DNA from 4 places in the Mesorhizobium sp. WSM4837 genome. Region 3 is predicted to be linked to each of the others. Evidence: riboswitches for the same ligand, from Rfam matches in the RefSeq annotation. Region 3 holds a riboswitch; each other region holds the start of a gene.
What was found. A riboswitch is a leader RNA that binds a small molecule or an ion and turns the genes downstream of it on or off. The one in region 3 is predicted to bind cobalamin.
Positions count from the first base shown of each region.

Region 1 (4,856 bases), on a different contig from region 3:
CGTTGGTGAAGTCAGGGATGGTCGTTCTGGCTGGCGAGATCACCAGTCACGCGCATATCGACTACAGCCAAGTTGCCCGCGATATCATTTTGGACATTGGATATGACGACGATGCGATCGGCTTTGACGGCCGGCGTTGCGCCCTGATCTTGGCCTTGACCGAGCAGTCGCCTGACATCAGCCAGGGCGTCGACGAGGGACGAGGGCAGGATCTCGATCAGGGAGCCGGGGATCAGGGCCTCATGTTCGGGTACGCGTGCAACGAGACCGAAACATTGATGCCGTTGCCAATCCAACTCGCTCACGAATTGACAAAAAAACAGGCGGAGGTGCGCCAAACCGGCCGCCTTGGCTGGCTTCGCCCGGACGTTAAATCTCAAGTGTCCGTCCGTTATGAGGGTTTGCGCCCGGTAGCGCTTGATACCATAGTCCTGTCGACGCAGCACGACGAAGAGGTCTCACAAGCCACGGTCCGCGAAGGCGTCATTGAGGAGATCATAAGGCCGGTCTTGCCCCACGACTTGGATACGACCGGGATAAGGTTCCTGGTCAATCCAACAGGCCGGTTCGTGGTCGGTGGGCCGCGGGGCGATTGCGGGCTTACGGGCCGCAAGATCATCGTCGATTCCTACGGCGGTATGGGGCGTCACGGCGGCGGTGCCTTTTCGGGCAAGGACCCGTCCAAGGTTGATCGGTCGGCCGCCTATGCGGCGCGGTACGTTGCAAAAAACGTCGTTGCCAGCGGACTGGCGGAGGTGTGCGAGGTTCAGCTTGCTTACGCGATCGGTGTGGCCGCGCCGGTCTCTATCCTCGTCAATACATTCGGAACCGCAAAGATTGATGAAAAAAGAATCGAGCGCGCCGTCCTTGAGCTTTTCGATCTCCGGCCGAAAGGCATCATCAAGGCGCTTGATCTCCTACGGCCGATTTACCGCAAGACCGCGACATACGGACACTTCGGCCGCGAAGAGCCGGAGTTCACCTGGGAAAAGACGGACAGAGCTGACGACCTGTTGCGTGAGGCAGGACCGGCAGCTGCGTGATGCGCGGGTATTGGATGCGTGGGCATAGGGCGACCCATTCCACACTCGCCAAAAACACGCCGGCCCCGGCGTGGCGAGAAGCCGGCTCGGGTTTTGGCGGAGACACTGATGTCGAAATATGACGTGCTTTGCATCGGCAATGCCATTGTCGACATCATCGCGCAGTGCGACGAGGAATTCCTCGAGACCAACGGCATCATAAAGGGTGCGATGAACCTCATCGACACACAGCGCGCCGAACTGCTCTACAGCCGCATGGGCCCGGCCATCGAAGCCTCCGGCGGCAGCGCCGGCAACACGGCGGCGGGTGTCGCCAGCTTCGGCGGCCGCGCCGCTTTCTTCGGCAAGGTCTCCAACGATGCGCTGGGCGAAATCTACGCCCACGACATCCACGCGCAGGGCGTCGCCTTCGACACCAGGCCGCTCAAGGGCGAGCCGCCGACGGCGCGCTCGATGATCTTCGTCACGCCCGATGGCGAGCGCTCGATGAACACCTATCTCGGCGCCTGCGTCGAGCTCGGGCCGGAGGATGTCGAGGCCGACAAGGCGTCTGGCGCCAAGGTCACCTATTTCGAAGGCTATCTGTGGGACCCGCCGCGCGCCAAGGAAGCGATCCGGCAGACGGCGAAGCTGGCGCACGCGGCAGGCCGCGAAGTCTCAATGACACTATCGGATTCGTTCTGCGTCGACCGCTACCGCGACGAATTCCTCGACCTGATGCGTTCGGGCACGGTCGATATCGTCTTTGCCAACAGCCACGAGATCAAGTCGCTCTACCAGACGGCGTTGTTCGACGAGGCGCTGGCGCAGATCCGCAAGGATTGCCGCATCGCCGCCGTGACCCGCTCGGAAAAAGGCTCCGTCATCGTGCGCGGCGACGAGACCGTGGTGATCAAGGCGACCGCCATCAAGGAACTGGTCGACACGACGGGTGCCGGCGATCTCTATGCCGCCGGCTTCCTGCATGGCTACACGCAAAGCCGCGACCTGCAGACCTGCGGCGACCTTGGCTCCCTGGCGGCCGGACTGGTGATCCAGCAGATCGGCCCCAGGCCGCGGCAGAATCTGCGCCGCGAGGCTGAGCAGGCGGGATTGTTGTAGGGCGGTGTTTCAGCGAGGTGCTGCCAGCGCCCTTTGTGAGGCTGTCCAGACAAGCGCGTACACATCGAAATGTCGCGTGCCCGTCCGTGAAGGATGGCGGTTTTCTCCAAATTTCAATTTTGCAGGCTCAGGAACGTTGTCGCACTTCGGCCAGTACTGCCGCCGATCATGATGGCCAAAACGTGTTTTTGACGAAGTCGTTTTTGAGCCGGGATCGTGTCACCGGCAGATTGCCCGAGCGGCGAGGCACAAGCCCGGAGAGTGGCGCAAACGGCTCAGCTCTACCGCGACCTGCGACTTGAGAACACGCCGCAAACGAACAATTTCACATAAAGACATAAACATTTCTTTATACCGCATTGACAACAAAGCGGACTGCTGCGATTGTCCGCGTGTCGTGGTTCTCCGCTAGGCGTTGCCGTAGCGGAGCTAAGAGGGAAGCCGGCGCTGCCCCCGCAACTGTAAGCGGCGAGCCAAACCCATCAATGTCACTGGGGCGAACTGCCCCGGGAAGACGGGGCAGAGGCTGTAACCCGCGAGCCAGGAGACCTGCCACGGTAAACAACGTCCACGGGCGGGGTGTCTGGTGGCCGCGGCAGCTCGGCGTTTATGCCGGCCTTCTAGCGCCTTCCTTGTCCCCGCCGCAACCATTGGGGTATGGAATGAATGTCTCCCAGCAAGTTCCCATAGCAACGCTTGGCATGCCGCGTATCGGTCGCCGGCGAGAACTGAAATTCGCGCTCGAAAGCTACTGGTCCGGAAAATCTTCTGCTGCCAACCTTCTGTCGACGGCGAAGGCACTCCGTGCCGCCAGCTGGAGCGAGCAGCACGACCGCGGCGTGTCGAAAATCCCGTCGAACGATTTCTCACTTTATGACCATGTGCTCGACACCGCAGCAATGGTCGGCGCCGTGCCATCCCGTTATGGCTGGACGGGCGGCGAGGTCCCCCTCGACATCTATTTCGCGATGGCGCGCGGGACGCAAGGCGATACTGCGGGTTGCGTTCACGCCAGTCACGGGCATGCAGTTCAGGGCCAGCGCGTAACCGCGATGGAAATGACCAAATGGTTCGACACAAACTACCACTACATCGTGCCGGAGCTGAGCGACGATCAGGCATTCGCCCTCTCGTCGACGAAACCAGTCGATCACTTTCTGGAGGCAAAGGAGCTCGGCATCCATACACGCCCGGTCATCCTTGGACCGGTCACCTTCCTCAAGCTGGCGAAGTCTCCCGACCAGTGTTTCAATCCCATAGCGCTCCTACCGCGGCTGCTGCCCGTCTACGAGCAACTCCTGCGGAGGCTGGAGCTCTCGGGGGCCGACTGGGTGCAGATTGATGAGCCGGCCCTTGTGCTCGACCTTAGCCCGAACGAACGAGCTGCCTTCGAATTCACATACGGCCAGCTGTCGAAAGCCGCGCCCAAGTTGAAAATTATGCTGGCGACCTATTTCGGGCCGCTGGGAGACAATCTGGCGACCGCGCTTTCGCTGCGCCTGGCGGGCCTACATCTCGACCTCGTGCGCGCTCCCGAGCAGTTGGAGACGGTTGGTCGGCTCGCACCGAAGGATCTGGTGCTCTCACTTGGCTTGATCGACGGCCGCAACGTCTGGCGCGCGAACCTGGCTGCCATTCTCGACCGCATCAAGCCGATCATTGCCGGCTGGCCGCTGGATTGCGTCGAGATTGCGCCTTCCTGCTCGATGCTTCATGTGCCGATGGACCTGCGGATGGAGACCGCGCTCGATGTGGATGTCAGTTCGTGGCTGGCATTCGCCGCCCAGAAGAGTGAAGAGCTGCTTGTGCTGGCCCAAGCCTTATCCGAAGGCAGGGAGGCCGTAGCAGGCGCACTGAAAGCTTCTGCCGAGGCGGCCGCGGCGCGCGCAATGTCTGGAAAGGTCCATGATCCGCTCGTCCATGGGCGGGTTATCAGCATTGACGGCGCCATGAAGCAACGAAAGAGCGCATTTGCCAAGCGCTCCAGAGTCCAGGCTGACACGCTCGGCCTGCCGCCGTTCCCGACGACGACGATCGGGTCCTTCCCGCAGACGCCCGAGGTGCGCAGGGCGCGCTCCGCTCATGCGAAGGGCCGGCTGAGCTATGTCGATTACCAGGCCTTCCTGAAGAAGGAGACCGAGGCGGCGGTCCGCTGGCAGGAGGAGATCGGGCTGGACGTGCTGGTACATGGCGAGTTCGAACGAAACGACATGGTCCAGCATTTCGGCGAGCAGCTGTCCGGCCTCGCCTTCACCCAGCATGGCTGGGTGCAAAGTTACGGCTCCCGGCTGGTGCGCCCTCCCATCATCTTCGGCGACGTATCGCGGCCCAATCCGATGACGGTTCTCTGGTGGCAATTTGCCCAGTCGCTGACGAAAAAGCCGGTGAAGGGCATGCTCACAGGCCCAGTGACGATTCTTAACTGGTCTTTTGTTCGCGACGACGTACCCCGCGCCGAGGCCTGCCGCCAGATCGCACTCGCCATCCGCGATGAAGTGGCCGACCTTGAAAGAGCTGGCGCAAGGGTGATCCAGATCGATGAGGCCGCGTTTCGCGAAGGCTTGCCCCTGCGGAAGTCCGATTGGAAACATTATCTCGGCTGGGCAGTCGAATGCTTCCGTCTCGCTTCAACGGGTGTAGAGGACGCGACCCAAATTCACACCCACATGTGCTATTCGGAGTTCAATGAGATCATCGACTCGATCGCTGAAC
Region 1 is NZ_JBVVQE010000052.1:26,392-31,247, reverse strand. It holds gene metK (methionine adenosyltransferase) at 1-1,043, shown strand, start outside; gene AC0L3D_RS25560 (adenosine kinase) at 1,152-2,144, shown strand; cobalamin riboswitch at 2,526-2,715, shown strand; gene metE (5-methyltetrahydropteroyltriglutamate--homocysteine S-methyltransferase) at 2,831-4,856, shown strand, end outside.
Region 1: another riboswitch for cobalamin. It lies ahead of metE (5-methyltetrahydropteroyltriglutamate--homocysteine S-methyltransferase); the one in region 3 lies ahead of AC0L3D_RS03270 (aromatic ring-hydroxylating oxygenase subunit alpha).

Region 2 (4,856 bases), on a different contig from region 3:
CCAGGCCGAAGAGTCCTGCGTCGAGCGGCTGGTGGAGCTTGGCGTCAACACCTGATCGGCCTTTTTGATAATTCTACTCTGGCGGCCAGCCAGCGTGGCTTTCTGCGCTTCCGATGCTCACCTACTCAAATGTACGCTCCGCTCCGGTTGCCGCCTCAAATCCAGCGGCGCACCCTTTTTGCGTAATCCCGGTATTTCTTGCCGAATTTCGTTGCCAGAACTTTTTCCTCGCCCTCGATCGCCATTTTCTGCGTTGCGAAGGCGGCGATGATCGCCAGCGGCAGGAACCATACGTTCCCCGAGATAAGGGCAACGCCGATCATCAGCAGCGTGTTGGCCAGATAGATCGGATTGCGGCTGACGGCGAAGGGGCCCGATGTAACCAGATGGTCCGGCACGGCGTTCGGGTGGAGCGTCGTCTTTGCCCGGATCATGATGCGGATCGCCGTGAACCAGAGTGCGACGACGCCGAACAATGCCACCCAGCCGGCCGCGAACAGGATGTCGCCCAAAAGGCCGCCGATCCATGGCAGCGGATAAAGCAAGCCAAGCGCGATGCTGACGGCGATGGCCGCGACATAGATCAGCGGCGGCCACGGTATAAACCCCGGTTTTTGCTGTCCCGGTTTCTGTTGGCCCGGTTTCTGCTGATGGTCGGTCATTGTGCTCCTCCCTCCATCAAAGTGCCGTCGGCCTTGGCAGTGCAGGCGCCGGCGAGCTCGTCGAGATGCGCCTTCCATTCCGCAGCCTGGTCGTTGCGGTAGAGCCGATCAAGCGTGGCCTCGCCCTCGAGCGTATCGAGCATGCAGACACAATAGCTGCTGCAGAACTCCGTGTCGCGCGATTGCTCGCACGATGCCTGGCATTCTTTCAGGAAGGTGACCTGCCTGGTTTCGACGGCTGCCGGCATGACTTGCGAAATCAGCCAGACCGAGCCGATCAGCACCGGCTGGTGGATCAGATAGAAGGCGAGGCTGTGCCGGCCGATAAAGACCAGCGGATTAGTCCAGCGGCCGGGCGTTAGGCCCGCCAGCCGCGTCAGCATGCCGGAGGCGAAGGCAAGCTTTGCCGCTGCGATGCCGGCAAGCACAGCGCCGAACCATGGAAACAGCGGGACATAATCGTTGGAGCGCGGGTTGGTTGCCGACAGGCCGACCCACCACAGGGCCGGATGATCGAAGATCTCGGACCTGAGGTAGAGCGGCGCGGTGATGACGAAAGCTGCGACAACCAGCGTCAGCAGCGCCGGCAGCCGCAGAAACGCCAGGCCGAGCAGGCTGGCGAGCGCGATCTCGTGCAGGATGCCGAAGAAGATGAAACTGTCGGGTGTGGCAAGCCTGGTGGCGGCCGATATGGCGAGCGCCGCCCCGCCGACCATGGCGAAGCGTTTCCAGAAGCCGTTCCAGCGGATTTGCTTGCCATGGGCGAGGAACAGGCTGACGCCGACCAGGAACAGGAAGGTCGAAGCGATGCAGCGCGCGTAGAATTTCCACCAGCCAAAGGCGGTCAGGCCGGGATCGGTGTAGCCGAAGAATTCGAGATCCCAGGTGAGATGGTAGCTCGCCATGGCAAGCAAAGCGATGCCGCGGGCGACGTCGATGGCGATGATGCGCCTGGATCGGTCCTGAACGGCCGGCGTAGGAATGGTCATGGTCTCGCAATTCTGATTCAGTGCTGCAAGACGACTATCATGGTTGCCCCGGACAAAAGAAGACAGGCGCCGCCCTTCCTTCTCCCTTGTGGGAGAAGGTGGATTGGCGCGCAGCGCCAAGACGGAAGAGGGGTGTTGGACGGAGCGCGGCTTTTGCCAAGCTGGAACACCCCTCATCCGACCTCGCTTCGCGAGGCCACCTTCTCCCACAAGGGGAGAAGGAAGAGCCCCCGAGAAACGATTACCTTGACGGCGCATTCGCGCTGCTAGCTGGCGGAATTTGGTTTGCCGGGCGCGGCGATTCTGCCTATAGTCGCAGCCGTCGTCGGTTCCGTTTTGGAACCAAGAGGGAATGCGGTAGGGGCAAAATTCGCCCGATGCCGTGGCTGCCCCCGCAACTGTGTGCGGTAGTCCTCTCCATATGCCACTGAAGATTTTCTTCGGGAAGAGCTTCTTCGGGAAGGTGGGGAAGGGCGCTGATCCGCGAGCCAGGAGACCTGCCGGCGACAGGAGAACTGACTTCTATGCCCTCGGGTGGAGGGCGAAAGGACAAGACATGAATACCGCTTCCGTCTCGCTCGGCGCTTCCGTCTCCTCGCAGTCGCGCTTTGGGCAGTTGGCGCTTGCTGCATTTCTCGGCGTTTTCGTCATGGGCTTTGTCGGCTTCTCGCATATCGATGCGGTCCACAATGCCGCTCACGACTATCGCCATTCGATGGGCTTTCCATGCCACTGACGGGGGGCCACTGACGAGGGGCTGACACCATGACACTGTTTCGCAACGTCGTGTTCATCGCGGCGATCGCAGGGCTAGTGGCCGGCGTCGTTCTGGCCTGCATGCAGGCCTACGCCACCGTGCCACTCATCCTCAAGGCAGAAGTCTACGAACAGGCCGGCGGTGGTCACACGCATGACCATGGTTTGTCGCCGGCCGCAGCAGGCAGCAATGCCATGAGCAGCGCCGTGCCGGCTGAAGCAGCCACCGCGGAAGAGGAAGGCTGGGCGCCGGCCGATGGCTTCGAGCGCTTCGCTTTCAACGTCGTTGCCAACGTCGTCACCGGCATCGGCTTTGCGCTGATCCTGGTCGCCGCTTCGGAATTCGCCGGCGGCATCGGCAATTGGCGACAGGGCCTGTTCTGGGGCCTTGCCGGCTTCGCGGTGTTCACGCTGGCCCCGAACCTCGGCCTGCCGCCCGAACTGCCGGCGATGCCGGCGGCCGATTTCGCCCAGCGCCAGATCTGGTGGACGGCGACCGTGGTGGCGACGGCTGCCGGTCTCGGGCTGCTCGCCTTTCGCAAATCGCTGCCGCTGGCCCTTCTTGCCGTAGCGTTGATCGTCGCGCCGCATATTGTCGGCGCGCCGCAGCCCGAAAGTTTCGAATCGCCGATCCCGGAAGGCCTGCACCACCAGTTCGTGGTGGCGGTGACGCTGACCAATCTGGTGTTCTGGCTGGTGCTCGGCGCTGTCGTCGGCGTGGTGCGCGGCCGCTTGACCGGCGCCGCAACCGGCCTGCGCGACAGCCTTGCCTGATCGCGCTGCTCCAGGCAGCAAGCTGACCCTGGTCGTCGGCGGTGCACGCTCGGGCAAGAGCGCGCATGCCGAAAGCCTGGTGACGGCCTGTCCAGCGCCGTGGACCTACATCGCCACGGCGCAAGCCTATGACGACGAGATGCACGAACGCATCGCGCTGCACCGAGCGCGGCGTCGCGACGGTTGGACGACGATCGATGCGCCGCTCGATCTCGTCGGCGCGATCGGGGCGCTGCCTGACGGCCGGCCTGTCCTGATCGACTGCCTGACGCTGTGGCTGTCCAACCATATGCTGGCCGAACGCGACATTGAGGCCGAATGCCGAGGGCTGGCGGATGTGCTGTCGCGGCCGCGCGGGCCGTGGTTCGTGGTTTCCAACGAGGTCGGCCAGGGCATCGTGCCTGACAATGCGCTTGCCCGCCGGTTTCGCGATGCCGCCGGCCGGCTCAACCAGCAGGTCGCCGCCGTCGCCGGCACGGTGCTGCTGATGGTGACGGGACTGCCGCTCAAGGTGAAGTGATATGACCGATATCGATGACAGGGACGAGCAACGCCACCGCGCCAAGATGGCCAAGCGCAAGGCGGTGCAGGACGCCGAGGTCGCGGCCAAGACGGTCGAGAAGGGACTGCTGATCGTCAACACCGGGCCCGGCAAGGGCAAGACCACTGCCGCCTTCGGGCTGGCGCTGAGGATGCTCGGCTACGGCAGGCGCGTCGGCGTCGTCCAGTTCATCAAGGGCAAATGGCATACCGGCGAGAAGGACGCCTTTGCCGCTTTCGGCGACCGGGTCGTCTGGCACACGATGGGCGAGGGTTTTACCTGGGAAACGCAGGATTTGAAGCGCGACATCGCCGCCGCCGAGGCTGCCTGGGCCAAGGTGCTCGAGCTAATGGCCGATCCATCGATTAGCCTTCTGGTGCTCGACGAGTTGAACATCGCGCTGCGCTACGACTATCTCGATCTCGACACGGTGGTGGCGGCGCTGAAGGGCCGGCGCGAAAACCTGCATATCGTCGTCACCGGCCGCAACGCCAAGCCGGCGCTGGTCGAGGCGGCCGATTTGGTCACCGAGATGGGAGTTACGAAGCATCACTTTTCCGCCGGCGTGAAAGCGCAGCAAGGCATAGAGTTTTGAGGTTTCGTTCGCCTCTTCTTCCTTCTCCCCTTGTGGGAGAAGGTGGCCTCTCGCGAAGCGAGGTCGGATGAGGGGTGTTCTAGCTTGGCACCGACAGCACTCCGTCCAACACCCCAACCGTCTCGGCGCTGCGCGCCGATCCACCTTCTCCCACAAGGGGAGAAGGAAAGGCCGCACAGTGGACGTCACGCAACGATGACGATCACCGACAGCAAGCCGAACAGTCCCATCAGCAGAAAGTCGGCAACCTGATAGAGTCTTAGCGCTCGTCTGATGTCCACGCTCTCGACATCGCGGCGGCCGCCTTCGCCCATGAACGCGTCGTCGACCATGACGCCGTCGTAGGAGCGCGGCCCGGCCAGCGCCAGGCCGAGCGCGCCGGCCATCGCCGCCTCAGGCCAGCCGGCATTGGGCGAGCGGTGCTTTTTCGCGTCGCGCCGCACGGTGCGCCAGGCGTTGCCGGCATCGGCGTCTTTGACGAGGAAGGCGGCCAGCACGATAAGCAGTGCGGTCAGCCGCGACGCCGGCAGGTTGATCAG
Region 2 is NZ_JBVVQE010000021.1:59,367-64,222, reverse strand. It holds gene AC0L3D_RS14825 (MerR family transcriptional regulator) at 1-55, shown strand, start outside; gene AC0L3D_RS14820 (methyltransferase family protein) at 156-662, opposite strand; gene AC0L3D_RS14815 (heparan-alpha-glucosaminide N-acetyltransferase) at 659-1,651, opposite strand; cobalamin riboswitch at 1,961-2,170, shown strand; gene AC0L3D_RS14810 (CbtB domain-containing protein) at 2,208-2,387, shown strand; gene AC0L3D_RS14805 (CbtA family protein) at 2,417-3,181, shown strand; gene cobU (bifunctional adenosylcobinamide kinase/adenosylcobinamide-phosphate guanylyltransferase) at 3,204-3,701, shown strand; gene cobO (cob(I)yrinic acid a,c-diamide adenosyltransferase) at 3,703-4,317, shown strand; gene cbiB (adenosylcobinamide-phosphate synthase CbiB) at 4,503-4,856, opposite strand, start outside.
Region 2: another riboswitch for cobalamin. It lies ahead of AC0L3D_RS14810 (CbtB domain-containing protein); the one in region 3 lies ahead of AC0L3D_RS03270 (aromatic ring-hydroxylating oxygenase subunit alpha).

Region 3 (4,856 bases):
AAGGCGATGGTGGCGTTGCTTTACGAAGGCAGGCCGATCACGCCGGACCACGGCGGCCCGGCGCGGCTGCTGGTTCCGCATCTCTATTTCTGGAAGTCGGCCAAATGGCTGAATGGGCTGCAGTTCACCGAGCGTGACGAGCCCGGCTTCTGGGAGCTGCGCGGCTATCACATCTATGGCGACCCGTGGCGCGAGCAGCGCTATACGGGCGATCCATGAGCGACGGGCCGGCGGCGCAGTCGCCCTGGCAGACGGTGACCATCGCCCGCATCGAAAAGCGCACGCCGCGCGTCACCAGCTTTTTCCTCCAGCCGTCGCGGCCCTTCGCCTATCGTGCCGGGCAGCACGTCGATGTCAGGCTGACGGCGCCGGACGGCTATCAGGCGCGCCGCTCCTACTCCATCGCCTCGGCGCCGGAAGCCGGCGAGACGATCGAACTGGCGATCGAAAGGCTCGATGATGGCGAGGTCTCCCCCTTCTTCCACGATATCGCGGCGGTCGGCGACGAGGTCGAGTTGCGCGGACCGCTCGGCGGCCACTTCGTCTGGTCCGACAGCGACGGCGGCCCGCTTCTGCTGGTCGGCGGCGGGTCCGGCATGGTGCCGCTGATGGCGATGATCCGCCATCGTGCCGCACGCAAATCGGTGGTGCCCGCGGCGTTGGTGTTTTCTTCAAGGGTTTGGGACGAGGTGATCTTTCGCGATGAGCTGATCGATTTCCACGATCGCCGGGACGGCTTCGATCTGGTGCTGACGCTGACCCGCGAGCCCGCCCGGCGCCCGGCGGACTATTCACGGCGGATCGACGTTGCGATGATGGAGCAATCGATGGTGCGGCTGCCCGCACCGCCAAGGTTCGCCTTTGTCTGCGGCTCGAATGCCTTCGTGTCGGCCGCCGCCCAGGCGCTGATCGATGCCGGCGTTCCGGCAAGCCTCATCCGCACCGAGCGCTACGGGGTTTAAGCTCCCCGGTCAGGCGTCGATCTCGAGCGCCGTCAGCGGCTTCGAACAGCAGGCCAGGATGAAGCCGTCGTCGATCTCGTGATCGAGGATGCCGCCATTGTGGCTCATCTCGACTGTGCCCGAGACCTTTTTCACCTTGCAGGTTCCGCACAGGCCGAACTCGCAGGCTGCGGGAATTCGTACGCCCGAAGCGCGCGCCGTCTGCAGCACGGTCTGGCCGGCAACGCAGTCGGCATCGATATCCGAAAGCGAAAAGCGGATCGGCGTTGCGGCCTCGGCAGGTACCTCGACCCCACCCTTTGCCGGCCCACCCTCTGGCGGCGAACCGAACGGGGCCGGTATTTCCTCCACCGCCGGGGCCGCAAAGCTCTCCTGATGGTAGTTGGCCATGTCGAAGCCGGCCGCCTCCAGCATCTGCCGCACGGCGCGCATGAACGGGTCGGGGCCGCAGCAGAAAATTTCGCGCTCGCGAAAATCGGGCGCCAGCAGCGGCAGCCTTATCGCGTCGATCCGGCCCATATGGCCGAACCAGCCCTCACGGCTGGACCGCTCCTCGATCATGAAGCCGAGCGTCAGGCCCGGCATGCGGCTGCCGAGCAGCTCGAGTTCCTTGCGGAAGATGATCTCCTCGGGCTTTCGCGCGCAGTTGACGAAGCCGACATCGGTCCATGGCGCGCAGTCGTTCAGCCAGCGCAGCATCGACATCATCGGCGTCACGCCGGAGCCGGCCGAAATGAACAGATACTTGGCCGCGGGATGGCTGTGCAGCGAAAAGTCGCCCGCCGGCCCATAGGCCTTCACGTGAACGCCGGGCTTCAGATTGTCGAACATCCAGCGGGTGCCGAGGCTGCCGGCCTGCGCTTTCACCGTCACCGCGATCGAGAACGGCCGCGACGGCGAGGACGACAGCGTATAGGTCCGCATCAGCGGGCCCTCGGTGGTCGGCAGTTCCAGCGTCACGAACTGCCCCGGTCTGTAGCGGAACCAGGTCTGGTTGTCAGAGCGGAAGGTGAAGGTCTTCACGTCAGGCGCCTCGTCGCTGACGCCGATGACTTCCAGCACCTGGAGCCTGTCGTTCCAGGGCGCCATCTCGTCGAGATGGCGGTAGAGGCCAAGGTCCGTCATCGCATTCATCCCCTTGACCCCGTTCAGGCGACGCTGCGCAGCGCCGGCCGCCCGGCCTCGGCAAGGCGCGGCCCGATGAAGGAGGCGTACCATTCGACGAACTGGATGACGCCGCCCTCATGCAGTTCCGAATAGGGGCCGGGCTCATAGGCCGGCGACAGGATGCCGAAGGCGTTTTCCTCGACGATGCGACGGTCCTGATCGTTGGTCTCGGTCCAGACATGGGTGAGTTCGGCGAGGTCGTAATCGACGCCTTCGACCGCGTCCTTATGGACAAGCCATTTGGTGGTGACGGCCGTTTCCGTGGCACTGATCGGCAGCACGCGGAAGGTGACGGCATGATCGCCGAGGATATGGTTCCAGGTCGTCGGATAGTGATAGAGCAGCAGCGAGCCGATACGGTCGGTCGAAACGCTGTCGGAAAGGTTCTTCTTCACCGCGCGTCTTCCCGTCATCGTGTAGCTGACGGCGTCGCGCAGCAGCGGCGCGCGGGTGGCGCGATACTGCCCGGCCGGATCGATGCGGAACTTGCTCGGCAGGCCTGCCGCCTCGCATTTCGCCCAGTGCGCGAGCATCTCCGGATCGCTGTCGGCGCCCTGCACCCCGGTCACCGTCGGCGCTTCCGGGAATGTCTTGCAGAGTTCCGGATGGTTGCCGGCGCAATGATAGCACTCGCGGTTGTTCTCCCAGACGAGCTTCCAGTTGCCCTTCTCGACGATGGTCGATTCGAAGGCGACTTTTGCCTCGCGCAGCCGGTGCGGCAGGAGGTAAGGCTCGATCATGGCTCGCATCGGCGCGAAGTCGACCGGCTCGTTGGCCAGGCAGATGAAGATGTAGCCGCCAACGCTTTCGCAAGCCACCGGCTTCAGGCTGAACTGGCTCTTGTCGAAGCCGTCTGCCATCTGGCGAGCAAACAACAGCCGGCCGTCCAACTCGTAGGTCCACTGGTGATAGGGGCAGACCAGCTTCGCCGCAGTGCCCTTGTCGGCATTGCAGACACGGCTGCCGCGATGCCGGCAGGAATTGTGGAAGGCATTGATCTTGCCTTGCTGGTCGCGGACCAGCACGACCGGATAGTCGCCAATCTGGGCGGTGATATAGCTGCCAGCTTTCGGCAACTCGCAATCGTGGCCGATGAACAGCCAGTCGCGATACCAGATCAGCTCCATGTCGAGCTTGAAGAAATCTGGATCGGTGTAGAAGGGCTGCTCGAGCGAATAGCCTTGCCTGCGGCCGTGCAAGAGCCTCAGCATGTCGTTGCGCGCGTCCATGTCCTGTCCTCGTGTAAGGACTGAACTGGTGGTGATGGAGGGAGGATCGGCCGCAGACCGGCGACAGGGCCGACATGCATCATCCACCTCTTGACCGCCCACCGCGATCAGTCGAGTCTAAAAATCTCGGGCTGGTTTCCGGGCTCTGGAGTGTCCTTGCGGACTCATCGCGACACCTTCCCAGGCTTGTGGCCCAGTGGTCTCCCGTTGCGACTTGAACTCCACCACCGTTGCGGGGGCAGCACCGGGTTCTGACCGGCTTCCCAATTCTCCGCTTCGTCGTCACCAAGCGGCACCTGAGATGGCGTGATCTAATCATGCCGGCCGGCTGACTGTCGGCATGAAAGCGACATCGTATCCATGCGGCGCGACACCGCCGGCGAAACCTGCAGGTTTATATCTGCAGGGCTGAAACCCCACTTTTCGGCGGCCACTGTCGGCTGCTGTGACATCGAATCTGACCCGCGGCGGAGGTCAGGAAAGTTAACAGTTTACCAAAGTGACTATTAGCCGCTTCTAAAATCGAACCGAACGGTTCGTTTCTGTTGACAGCGTGCAGCACCCTGTGAACGCAGATCCGCCAATCCGTCAAATCATGAATGGCTAATTTTGAATAAGGTATTGAAAACAAACCATAAAACCATGGTAGCAGATGCCTCTGGTACAATTTCAAGGTGTAGATTCTTGGTCCACACGGAACAACTTCGTGATTGGAATCCGCCGAATGGCCTTCCCACATCGGGGCTGTCCGAATGACGCGCATCCTCCCAAGACACGCCGCTAGGCGGACGGAAGACTAAGATACTGGAGTACTAAAATGAAAAAGATCGCTCTTGCTGCCGTCGCCGCTCTGGCCATCACCGGCAGCGCCTTTGCCGGCAGCGACCATTATGGGTCCAACGCCGCCAACCAGCCGACTGCTGCGATCGACAGCTCGTATACGGCCTCTGTCCAGACGCCGGCTCACGCTGAAAAGCAGCCCGTTGGCCCGGGCGCCGACCGCAACCTTTTCGGCAACAATTAACAGCTGGTCCCAAACAGCAAAGTGGCGGTCCGCCGCTCGGGATCTGAGGAACTCAGGAGTATTTGAAATGAAGAAGCTCATTCTTGCCACCGCCGCCATTGTGGCCATCTCCGGCGGCGCTTTTGCCGGCAGCGACAACTTTGGATCGAACGGTGCCAACCAACCGGCCGCCGCGGTCGACAGCAACTCGTACACGGCTTCGATTCGGAATTCGGCTTCGGCGCAGAATCCGGTTCCGGCTCACGAGAAACCCGTCAACGGCAGCGACCGTAACCTGTTCGGCAACAACTAACAGTTCGTTCCAACAGCGGCGGCGGCATTTGCCCGCCGCGCTGGTGGAACCAAGAAAATCCAGGAGTTTTGAAAATGAAGAAGATCGTTGTTACCGCCGCCGCGCTTTTGATTGCTGCCGGCAGCGCTTTTGCCGGTAGCGACAACTTTGGCGGAACCGACATCAACAAGCAGGCGACCATC
Region 3 is NZ_JBVVQE010000004.1:331-5,186, reverse strand. It holds gene AC0L3D_RS03285 (molybdopterin-dependent oxidoreductase) at 1-219, shown strand, start outside; gene AC0L3D_RS03280 (FAD-binding oxidoreductase) at 216-962, shown strand; gene AC0L3D_RS03275 (FAD-binding oxidoreductase) at 972-2,087, opposite strand; gene AC0L3D_RS03270 (aromatic ring-hydroxylating oxygenase subunit alpha) at 2,111-3,358, opposite strand; cobalamin riboswitch at 3,471-3,673, opposite strand; gene AC0L3D_RS03265 (DUF680 domain-containing protein) at 4,176-4,382, shown strand; gene AC0L3D_RS03260 (DUF680 domain-containing protein) at 4,450-4,674, shown strand; gene AC0L3D_RS03255 (DUF680 domain-containing protein) at 4,749-4,856, shown strand, end outside.

Region 4 (4,856 bases), on a different contig from region 3:
CGGTGGCTGGCGAGAGTCAAGGCGCTGAGTGAGCTGATCGACAGCCGCAGCCTGCTTCGAACTGATACTTGACTAAGTCAACTAAGTGGTTGATCTTGTGCTGGCAGGAGGATGCCATGACGATTCATCATCAACCCGGCAGGGAGCGGATCGATGCGGTGCGGGGCTTCAACCGCTTCTACACCCGCCAGATCGGGCTGCTCGATGAAGGGCTGCTGAAAAGCGCCTTCTCGCTGACCGAGGCTCGGGTGCTCTATGAACTGGCGCATCGCGATGGCCTGACCGCCACCGATCTTGCGCGCGATCTCGGGCTCGACCCCGGCTATCTCAGCCGGTTGCTGAAAAAATTCGAGGAGCGTGGTCTGGTCGAGCGCGTGGCGACGCAAGCCGATGCGCGGCGCTCGTCGATTGCGCTGACGCCGGCGGGAAGAGCGGCGTTCGCGCCGCTGAACCAGGGTTCGCACGATCAGGTCGCGGCCCTGCTCGAGCGGCTTTCCGCACCGGAACAGGACAGGCTGGTCAAGGCGATGCAGACGGTGCAGCGCCTGCTGGGCGAGAGTGCAGAGCCCAAGGTCCTTTACATGCTGCGGTCCTTGCAGGTCGGCGACATCGGCTGGATCATCCATCGCCAGGGCCTGCTCTACGCGCAGGAATATGGCTGGGACGAAACTTATGAGGCGCTGGTCGCCGAAATCCTCGGCGCTTTCGCCAAATCCTACGATCCGAAATGGGAACGCAGCTGGATCGCCGAGCGGGAAGGGGAAGTCGTCGGCTCGGTCTTCGTCGTGCGCCAGTCGGACGCGGTGGCGAAGCTGCGCCTGCTCTACGTCGAACCCTCGGCGCGCGGTCTCGGCATCGGCAGGCGGCTGGTCGAGGAATGCATCGGCTTTGCCCGTGCCAAGGGCTACAAGACATTGACGCTGTGGACCAACGACGTGCTCACCTCAGCGCGCCGCATCTACGAGGCGGCCGGGTTCAAGCTGGCCAATCAGGAACGCCACCACGCCTTCGGCAAGGATCTGGTCGGCCAGAACTGGAACCTGGAGTTGTAGCGTCTTTCCCTACTCCCCTTGTGGGACAAGGGGAGTAGGCAAGATAAGGCGGAGCGCCTCGACACTAGTCTCCAACACAAGTTGAAAACTGGCCCTTCCTCACCCGACCGGTATCCAGACTTCCAGCCCGCCATTGCCGCTGCGCGGATCGAATTCGGGGCCGTAGCGCTCGAATTCGGGCGCGTCGGCAATCTTGTGCCCGGAGGCCGGCAGCCATTTGTTCCAGATCGTGTTGACCGTGCGGCGGATGGTCGAGATGTGGCCACGATGGGCGAACACGGCGTATTTCTGCATCGGCACGCGTACGCGCGAAAACTCCTTCGGAAGGTCCGAAAAATCGGACACCTCGACGCCGGCGATATAGTCGAAATTGCCTGCGTCGTCGCCGTTGACGCAGACGCCATAGGCGACGTCGCCGACCTCGCCTGGAATGTTGCCGATATAGGGGCCGAACCGCTGCCACTGCATCGGGATGCCGGCGCTGGTTTCGCAGCTGTAGCGCTCGCCGAGACCGGCGATGAGGAACGGCCGGCTGGTTTCGAAACGCGGCGGCTCGAGATTGGTGAGGAAGGACTGGTCCATCAGGATCGGCTCCACGAGATCGAGGTTTTTGAGCGAGCCTTGCGCGCGCACCAGTTCCGGCGTGGTGCCGAATTGGTCGCGGAAGGCGCGGGTGAAAGCCTCATGCGAGGCGTAGCCGGTGTCGAGCGCGACCGAGAGAATGTCCGGTGCGCCGGCGGCGAGCCTGCGCGCCGCCTCGGTCAGCCGGCGAGAACGCAGGTAGCCCATCACCGAACGGCCGGTCGCCGCAGCGAAAGCCCGCGTCACGTGAAAGCGCGACACGCCGCTGCTGTTGGCGATATCGTCGAGCGAGATGGCTTCCGGCAGGTGGCTTTCGACGAACCACAGCGCTTTCTCGGTCGGGTTCATATGGCTCCTTGCTGTGGGACTGCGCATTGGACAGATCATGATACCGCTTCCTGGTGGAGGCAGTTTGATCGAAATTGCGCACCGCGCAATGCGACGGTGGTCGGCAAGTCCAAGGCGTTGGGCGAAGGGCTTGACGGGAGCAGGCGTTGTCTTTTAAGTAGTAACGTTATTACATTACGAGATTCGGTATGCTCGTTCTGACAAGACCATTGCTCGCGGGGCACTCCGAACCCCGGAAACTTATTGCGCTGGGATTGGCGGAAAACTAGGGTGGCTGACTGATGGTCCCCAAGCCGAAAGGCGAGGGGTGAAAAGGGAACACGGTGAGATCTTCGGATCGAGGCCGTGGCTGCCCCCGCAACTGTAAGCGGCGAGCAAAATCCGAAAATGCCACTGGCCGGCAAGGCTGGGAAGGCAGGATGGCGCAAGGACCCGCGAGCCAGGAGACCTGCCATCGCACGAGTTGACCGGACGGGGTGTGCCGGGAGGAGACGTGGACGTCGGTCTTGTCGGCCGGTCCAGCTTCCTTCCGTCGCCATTGAGAAAGTGACGGTAAGTTGGACGCCTGCCAGCCTCTTCTTGAAGCGCGTGAACTGAGCGCCACGGCGAATGGCCAGCGCCTGGTCAGTGCGGTCAGCCTTTCGGTCGCGGCGGGAGACCGCCTCGCCATCATCGGTCCCAACGGCGCCGGCAAGACGACGCTGCTGCGCATGCTATGCGGCACGCTGCGTCCGAGCGCGGGAGATGTGAGATTTTCCGGACGCCGGCTGGAGACATTTCCGGCCGCCGAGCGGGCGCTGCACATGGCGGTCGTCGGCCAGACCGATCAACCCGATCCGCGGCTTGCCGTGATCGATTACGTCGGACTTGGGCGGGTCCCGCATGCCGGCTTGCGACGCAGGAGCGAGCAACGCGACATCGTCGTCGAAGCGCTTCGCAGAACCGGCCTGTTGCCGCTGCTCGGCCGCACGATCGGCTCGCTGTCGGGTGGTGAGCGGCAACGCGCCCAGCTGGCGCGCGCCATCGCCCAGGAGCCCAAAATCCTGTTCCTCGATGAACCGACCAATCATCTCGATCCGCGCGCCCGCAGCGAACTCCTCGAACTCGTATCGCAGCTTGGCATGACCGTCGTGGCGGTGCTGCATGATCTGTCGCTGGTCACGCCATTTGCCACCAGGGTCGCGGTGATGAACAAGGCCCGCCTGCAGGCACTCGCCGGTCCGCGCGAGGCGCTGACCAAGCAGTTGATCCGCGAGATTTTCGGCGTCGAGGTGCTTCGGCTGCGCCATCCGACCGAAGACCGCGAACTCACGGTGTTCGAAGTCCCGAACCGTGCCTCTTCTGATCTAACCAAGGAGCAACATCCGTGAAACGCCTGGCACTGTCTTTTGCCTCTCTGCTGCTTGCCCAGACCGCCTTCGCTTTCCCGGTAACAGTCGACAGCTGCGGCACACCGCTGACGTTCGACGCCGCACCGAAGCGCGCCGTCATCCAGGATATGAACATGGCCGAGATGGCCTTCGCGCTGGGGCTGCAACCGTCGATCGTCGGTCTGACCGGCATCACCGGATGGTACAAGGTCGGTCCGGAATTCAAGGCCGGGCAGGGAGCGATCCCGGAACTCGCGCCGAAATACCCGACGCTCGAAAACCTGGTCGCGGTCGAGCCTGATTTCTTCTTCGCCGGCTGGTATTACGGCATGAAGCCGGGCGGCGAGGTAACGCCAGATACGCTGGCGCCGCACGGCATCAAGACGCTGGTGCTGACGGAAAGCTGCGTCCATCTCGACAACAACCGCCCCGCCGCCTCGATGGACCTGCTCTACGGCGACATCGAAAAGCTGGGCAGGATTTTCGGCAAGCAAGCCAGGGCGGAAAAACTTGTTTCAGGCTGGAAAGCGCAACTCGCCGATATCACGGCAAAGGTCGGCGACCGCGAGCGGACGCGGGTGTTGCTCTACGACTCCGGCGAAGACAAACCCTTCACATCAGGCAAGTTCGCGATCCCCAGCGCCATGATCGCCGCTGCCGGCGGCGACAACATCATGGCCGACATGCAGACGAGCTGGGGCAACACGGACTGGGAAACGGTCGCTTCCCGCAATCCGCAGTTCCTGATCCTGCTCGACTACCAGGACGGCGGCGGTTACAGGAAACTGCTCGACTTCCTCAAAGTCCATCCGGCAATGAAGGAGACCGATGCGGTCAGGAACGAGCGCTTCGTCGCGCTGCGCTATGCCGAGCTGACGCCCGGACCTGCTAACATCGAGGCGATCGGCAAGATCGCCAGCGCGATACACCCGGAAGCCTTCTGAGCTTGCGCCACAGGGCATTCGAAATGGCCATGGCAGCAGGAGCGGCAGCAATCGCCGCGCTTGCTCTGCTGTCGATCGCCTATGGATCGACGGTCATAGCGTTGAGCGACGTGATTGCTGCGCTCGGACATGCGGCCGGGCTGGACGGAGACCTCGTGCCCGGCTCACTCGGCAATATCCCGGTTGCCAAGATTGTCGTCGATCTCAGGCTGCCGCGCACGATCATGGCGATCTGTGTCGGCGCCGGGCTGGGCGTCATCGGCGCGCTGCTGCAGACGGTAACCCGAAACGACCTCGCCGATCCGTTCCTGTTCGGCCTGTCCTCCGGTGCCGCGGCCGGCGCTGTTTCCGTCATCACCATTTTTGGCGACCGTTTCGGCATCTGGACGTTGCCGGTTGCCGCCTTCACCGGCGGCATATTGGCCGCCGGCATCGTGCTTTTGCTGGTTTCGCGGGTGAGGGGGCAAGGCCCCGAACGGCTGATACTGGCCGGGCTTGCCGTCTCGTTCATGTTCGTCGCCCTGACCAACTATCTCGTCTTCGCCGGAGACCAGCGCGCC
Region 4 is NZ_JBVVQE010000142.1:323-5,178, forward strand. It holds gene AC0L3D_RS35840 (bifunctional helix-turn-helix transcriptional regulator/GNAT family N-acetyltransferase) at 117-1,052, shown strand; gene AC0L3D_RS35845 (AraC family transcriptional regulator) at 1,152-1,982, opposite strand; cobalamin riboswitch at 2,248-2,452, shown strand; gene AC0L3D_RS35850 (ABC transporter ATP-binding protein) at 2,540-3,352, shown strand; gene AC0L3D_RS35855 (ABC transporter substrate-binding protein) at 3,349-4,296, shown strand; gene AC0L3D_RS35860 (FecCD family ABC transporter permease) at 4,326-4,856, shown strand, end outside.
Region 4: another riboswitch for cobalamin. It lies ahead of AC0L3D_RS35850 (ABC transporter ATP-binding protein); the one in region 3 lies ahead of AC0L3D_RS03270 (aromatic ring-hydroxylating oxygenase subunit alpha).